Regions from separate parts of the Paenibacillus sp. SRL342 genome, predicted to be linked through region 1. Evidence: riboswitches for the same ligand, from Rfam matches in the RefSeq annotation. Region 1 holds a riboswitch; the other holds the start of a gene.
The links. Region 1 has a riboswitch for glycine ahead of sdaAB (L-serine ammonia-lyase, iron-sulfur-dependent subunit beta). Riboswitches for the same ligand answer to the same signal wherever they lie in the genome.
Positions count from the first base shown of each region.

Region 2: linked by a shared signal. The riboswitch ahead of gcvT (glycine cleavage system aminomethyltransferase GcvT) and the one ahead of sdaAB (L-serine ammonia-lyase, iron-sulfur-dependent subunit beta) in region 1 are both predicted to bind glycine.

Region 1 covers NZ_OZ481790.1:531,407-534,820, forward strand. The annotation lists gene AC4E8D_RS02555 (beta strand repeat-containing protein) at 1-918, shown strand, start outside; glycine riboswitch at 1,053-1,177, shown strand; glycine riboswitch at 1,182-1,317, shown strand; gene sdaAB (L-serine ammonia-lyase, iron-sulfur-dependent subunit beta) at 1,457-2,146, shown strand; gene sdaAA (L-serine ammonia-lyase, iron-sulfur-dependent, subunit alpha) at 2,136-3,113, shown strand; gene AC4E8D_RS02570 (alpha-glycosidase) at 3,295-3,414, opposite strand, start outside.
Region 2 covers NZ_OZ481790.1:5,477,917-5,481,330, forward strand. The annotation lists gene gcvH (glycine cleavage system protein GcvH) at 121-513, opposite strand; glycine riboswitch at 858-980, shown strand; glycine riboswitch at 984-1,084, shown strand; gene gcvT (glycine cleavage system aminomethyltransferase GcvT) at 1,301-2,437, shown strand; gene gcvPA (aminomethyl-transferring glycine dehydrogenase subunit GcvPA) at 2,434-3,414, shown strand, end outside.

The DNA.
Region 1 (3,414 bases):
ACGGGAGCAACTGGAATCACTGGCGAAACGGGTGCAACAGGTGTCACGGGAGCGACCGGAGCCACGGGTGATACGGGTGCAACAGGCGTGACAGGAGCCACCGGAATTACTGGAGATACAGGCGCGACAGGTGTCACGGGAGCGACCGGAGCCACCGGAATTACTGGAGATACAGGTGCGACAGGCGTCACAGGCGCTACGGGAGCGACAGGACTGACGGGAACGACAGGGGTCACTGGTGTTACAGGAGCGACAGGACTGACGGGAACGACAGGGGTCACTGGTGTTACAGGAGCGACAGGACTGACGGGAACGACAGGGGTCACTGGTGTTACAGGTGCAACCGGATTGACAGGAACAACAGGAGTGACTGGTGTTACAGGCGCAACGGGAGTAACAGGAGCGACCGGAGCTACTGGTGCTACAGGTGCCACAGGTGCTACGGGAACGACTGGAGCTACTGGGGTAACTGGTGCGACAGGAGCAACGGGTGCTACGGGATCAACTGCAGCTTCGGCTCCGGCAGACTCTTCCTTGTTTGCTGATAGCCAGACCGCGGCGTTGGGTCTTTCATTAGTAGCTGAAACGACGATTCAGACACTTAATGTACCTGTAGTAGCAGGCCAACGGGTGAAAATAGATAATAGTACGCAAGTGGCTGTAGTTGTAGGTTCGAACTGGAACGTTGCGTATAACATTAATCTGAGGCGAAACGGAGTGTTGATTAATCAATTGCAGATCTCCAGAACAGGGAATGCTTCCGGCACATTAAGGTTTCTTTCCTCCAACACTTACGTGGATACTGCCCCGGCTACAACGACTAACGCATACACGATAAGCATCCAATTTACAACCACTACAAGCGTCACTAGTGCCTCAGCGGAAGTGAGAAATATTAATGCTATTCGCTTCAGCTAAAATAGACATCGAACTTATGATAATTACACGTCACTTTTGTTGACATATATGATATTGTGCATTACTCTATGGGTATACTTGATCAAAAATTTAGATATATACCCATTCGAATCGAATTAAAATAATACAGCGGATGATAACGAGCGGGAGAGATCTGGGTTAGCTGAGCACAATGGCTAGTGTCCAGGCACCGAAGGAGCAAGCTGCTGCGCACCCGATGCAGTCGTTAATCTCTCAGGTAAATGTACCATCGTTGGACGCAACTCTGGAGAGTGCGCGAACTGCGCCACCCAAGGGGTATATGATCAGTCTGCCCGGTGACTTTGTCTGTAATTGCAGGCAGTGCACCTTGTCGTGAGACACTACTGATCGTGAAACTCTCAGGTATCGAGGACAGAGAGAGGGCCTAAGGCCTTCTTCTGTCCTTTTTTGATGTCATCATACCCTAAATAAGGGTCATTGTGGATGGAACTCCTGGATCGAAATGACGAATACATTTTACAAAATTGAATCATGATTAATAATGGAGGGTTACAAGGTGCGATTTAAAGATGTTTTCTCAATTATTGGTCCGTCGATGACGGGGCCTTCAAGTTCACATACAGCTGGTGCAGCAAGGTTAGGAAGAATTGCTCGTCAGTGGCTGGGATGTACGCCAGATCGTGCCCGGTTGACGTTATACGGTTCATTCGCTGATACGTATCAGGGGCACGGAACAGACCTGGCACTGATCGGCGGTCTGCTGGACTATGTCACAGACGATCCGCGTATCCCGGATGCGGAGCGATACGCAGAGGAAGCGGGCATGGAGGTTGAGTTTTATACAAGTGGCCTGCCTGCTCCTCATCCAAATACGGTCAAAATTGAGTTGTGGCATGGAGAACGTGCCTGCTCCTTAATCGGTGCATCCATTGGTGGTGGCAGTGTATCAGTGCATTCGATGAATGATTTTCGTGTTCAGATTAGTGGTGAGTTCCCAACACTGGTTCTGCGGCATGCGGATAAAGCGGGCGTACTCGCGTCAGTGACGTCCACGATCAGTTCATCCGGGGTTAACATCGGGTATATGCAGGTGGACCGGAAAGCCCGTGATGGCGAAGCACTCACCGCGATGGAAATGGATGGTGTGCCTAATCCTGATATGCTCAAGCGTCTAAAGGAGCTCGACCATGTGCTGGACATTCGTGTTATCGATTTGAAGAGAGGAGTTGATTCGGATGCGGTTTAAACATTTGCACGAACTGAATACGATCTGTACAGCAGAATCCAAAACCATCGCTCAGCTGATGATCGAGGAGCAGGTTCAGGAGACCAATACACCGGAAGCGGATGTTGTGAAGCAGATGTCTGAATATTATCAGGTGATGAAGGAAGCGGTACGCAAAGGGTTAACGGAAGATACTACATCACGCAGTGGGTTAACGGGTGGAGACGGTAAAAAAATGGCCGAGTACATTCGCAAGGGTGAGACTTGTTCAGGAGATGCTTCCGCACTTGCCATGGCGTATGCCCTGTGTGTATCTGAAGTGAATGCCTCCATGGGCCGGATTGTGGCAACACCAACAGCCGGTTCCTGTGGTATTATCCCGGGTGTGTTTATCAGTTCACAGGAGCGATTTGGCTGGACGGATGAACATTTGGTGAACGGGTTGTTCTGTGCGGGAGCAATTGGTTATGTTATTGCCAACAATTCATTTATCTCCGGGGCCCAAGGTGGCTGCCAGGCGGAAGTGGGTTCCGCTATCGGCATGGCTGCGGGTGCCATGGTTGAACTGCGTGGAGGTACACCGGAACAGGTCGTTCATGCCGTTGGTTTGGCGTTAAAAAATACACTGGGCCTTATCTGCGATCCGGTCGCAGGCCTTGTTGAAATCCCGTGCATCGTCCGTAATGGACTGGGTGCAGTCACGGCGCTGGCTGCGGCTGACATGGCCCTGGCCGGAGTGCGTAGTGCTATTCCATCAGATGAAGTCATCGACGTTATGCTGGAAGTAGGCAGTGCGATGCCGAGCCGCCATCGGGAGACAGCCCAGGGCGGGTTGGCCCAGACGCCAACCGGCCGCAAAATGATGCAAAAGCTGGCTAAACCAAAGGCAAAGCGTGCAGAGCCTGAGCCGGAGTCGAAGCCAGCAGATTCTGACACAACTACAAGTGGGGCGGACAATGCTCAAGTGGACAAGGATACTCAGGTTTAAGCTGAACCGGGACCACCTATATATAAATCAGTGACATTATTATGTATAACGGCGAATACAAAAATACAAAAACAAGCGTCCGCGAACCCGAATCCGGGTTATGCAGGACGCTTGTTTTATGCTGCAGATGAAGCGAAGATAGGCTACTTAGATGTGGCTCAGACGTATGTGTATTATAACTCTAGTCCTGGCTCACAGCCGTACTTAATACGGCATATCCATACGCGGGCAGTTCAATGGAGAGTACGCCATCTTCCTTGGCGGTACGATGGTTTCCGCCGAATAACTCGGTCCATTCCTC
Region 2 (3,414 bases), 2.3 Mb from region 1:
AACCATTCTTGGAAAGCACAAAAAACCCGTGCAAGCATCAGGCTCACACAGGTCGAAACAATATGAAGCTCATATCATTTGGTTATAAAATATATGTTAATAAGTACAAGTTCGTTAAAACTATTCTTCCGTATGTTTCCGATACGCGTCTGCATTCATCAATGTAGACAATGCTGCTGTCAGATCTCCCTCAACACGAATCTCAATCATCCAGCCTTCCTCGTAAGGAGAGCTGTTCACAAGTTCAGGGGAATCCTGCAACGAATCATTAACTGCAATAATTGAACCTGTGACGGGAGAGAACAAGTCCGAAACCGTTTTGACCGATTCGATCGTTCCAATGCTATCTTCTGCTTTTACATTGGTTTCAAGGTCAGGCAGTTCCACAAACACAATGTCACCCAGCTGATGCTGTGCGAACTCGGTAATGCCAATACGTACAGTATCCTCCCCTACGGTTTGCACCCATTCATGCTCTTCACTGTACAGGAAATCACTTTTCAATTCGCTCATCGATATCCGCCTCGCTTTTCATTAAATGAGTGCATGCGTTCTTTGACCTTAACCTTTTTCCCAGAACATAGCGTATGATATTTATGAATCAAATGTCAATATACCTCACAATTTATTTACTGAACACCTCTAAATCCTGTAACCGGATTACACTCTTTCTTCATATACTGGTGAATATTAGAATAGTAAGCGCACTCTTTATAAATACACGAACAATAACATAGAAAACAGATTAAATATTCGGTTTTAAATTGTTATCTATGATATCGTTCTTGACATCGGTAGTGGATTCACGTTTTAATGAAAAGAGTAAATATGTTTATTGGACTATGTAATACCCGCGGATGAATGTAAAGGGAGAGATTACCCGTGACACCCGATTCGGGATGTACATGAGGTAACGCCGAAGGAGTAAACCACCGATAAGCGGAGGTGAATCTCTCAGGCAAAAGGACTTTTACGGGACGCAACTCTGGAGAGCATCTATTCGCCCTGTGCGGGCGTTATGATCACCCAAGGGGAAACCTGCTGCACAACGCAGCGGGGTAACTCTCAGGTACAAGGGACAGAGCCTTAGAATACAGCGTGCTACTTGGCATGCCGATTCTTTGGCCTGTCCTTTTCCTTTTTCCCAAAAAACGAAAAACAGGATGTAGAACGGCGCTGCCATAGCTGCCTTACCATACTTATGTGATGAAATTATCTAGCTGGAAATTTAAAAATACCCTGGTTCATTGATCCACGATTGTATATCCGGCCGGCTCACGGCCCATGACGAGGTGATTTGATGTCCGATTTGCTTAGAACACCACTCTTCCCACTGTATCAGCAATACGAAGGCGTACGGTGCATTGATTTTGGAGGCTGGGAGCTTCCGGTACAATTTAGCGGAATCCAGAAAGAACATGAAGCGGTACGCGAGCGCGCGGGACTGTTCGATGTATCCCATATGGGCGAATTCACGGTACAGGGTGAGCAGGCTGAAGCGTTTTTGCAACAAATGATGACCAATGATGTGACCACGCTGGTTCCCGATCAAGCCCAGTACACCCTGATGTGTTATCCAGATGGCGGTGTGGTGGATGATCTGCTCGTGTATAAGCTGGAAGATCAGCATTATATGCTTGTGGTTAACGCCTCCAACATCGACAAGGATTGGGCGTGGCTGCAAGAGCACTTGATTCCCGGCGTAAGCATGACCAACGATTCGGAGCAGACGGCGCTACTCGCCTTGCAAGGTCCACTGGCTGTAGACATTATCGGAAAAGTTACAGATACGGATGTAAGCTCGATTGAACCGTTTCGTTTTGTGCAGGATGCTGAAGTATGTGGAGTAAAATTACTGTTGTCCCGTACCGGTTATACCGGTGAAGATGGCTTTGAGCTATATGTTCCTGCAGATCAGGCCGCTGTGGTCTGGAATGGGTTAATGCAAGCCGGTGAAGGTCACGGACTTGTACCCACAGGCCTCGGTGCTCGGGATACACTGCGCTTTGAAGCAAAGCTCCCTCTGTATGGACAGGAATTGTCGGCAACTATCTCTCCACTCGAAGCTGGCGTAGGTATGTTTGTGAAGCTGAATGCCGGACCTTTTATCGGACACGAAGCCTTGTTACAGCAAAAAACTGACGGGCCCGCCCGCAAACTGGTCGGCATCGAAGTGTTGGAGCGCGGTATTCCCCGCCCCCACTATCCGATTTACGCCGAAGGCGTACAGATCGGTGAAGTGACAACAGGCACGCAATCACCTACATTGAAGCGTAATCTGGGGCTTGCCCTCATCGACAGCAAATACGCTGCGCTGGGAACCCCGCTTGAGATTGAGATTCGCGGCAAGAAATTAAAAGCCGAGGTCGTGAAGACCCCTTTTCATAAACGGACACGTACGTCGAAGACACCTACTCAAGGAGCTGATCAAGCATGAGCAAGCACCGTTACATTCCCATGACTGAGCAAGATCAGAACGCCATGCTCGCAACCATTGGTGTGGGTACGCTGGAGGATCTGTTTCAGGACATTCCGCAGGAGATTCGTTATCAGGGCGAGCTGCCCGTATCCTCCAAACTTGATGAATATGCGCTGACACGTCACATGTCCAAACAAGCCGGCGCCAACGCCAATTTCGAAACACACGCCAGCTTCCTCGGCGCTGGCATATATGATCATTATGTTCCTTCCGTCATCAATCATGTCATTTCCCGTTCCGAGTTTTACACTGCCTACACACCTTATCAGCCTGAGATCAGCCAAGGTGAACTACAGGCCATTTTCGAATTTCAATCCTACATCTGTGAATTAACCGGTATGGCTGTAGCCAATGCCAGCATGTATGACGGCGCAACAGCTTTTGCGGAAGCCGGTAATCTCGCCGCAGCAGCAACTCGTCGCAAACAGCTCATCGTATCCCGTACCGTTCATCCGGAAGCCCGTCAGGTATTGCAGGCATATGCGCACGGACTCCGTCTGGAGATTGTCGAGATTGGTTATAAGGATGGCGTCACTGATTGGGATGCCCTGCAAGCAGCCATATCCGACGATACCGCTGCTGTCATGATCCAGAGTCCAAACTTCTTTGGTGCCGTGGAAAATGTAAAGCAGGCTGCCGATCTGGTGCATGCGCACAAGGGCCTGCTCGTTGTAAGTGCCAACCCGCTATCGCTGGGTCTGCTGGAAGCCCCAGGCAAGCTGGGTGCCGACATCGTTGTAGGTGATGCGCAGCCCCTCGGCATCGCCGCTTCACTCGGCGGTCCGACATGCGGATATTTCGCCGTGTCCCAGCCTCATATGCGCCGAATTCCTGGCCGAATTGTAGGCCAGACCACGGATCGCAACGGCAAACGTGGTTTTGTACTCACACTGCAAGCACGTGAACAGCATATCCGCCGCGAAAAGGCGACATCC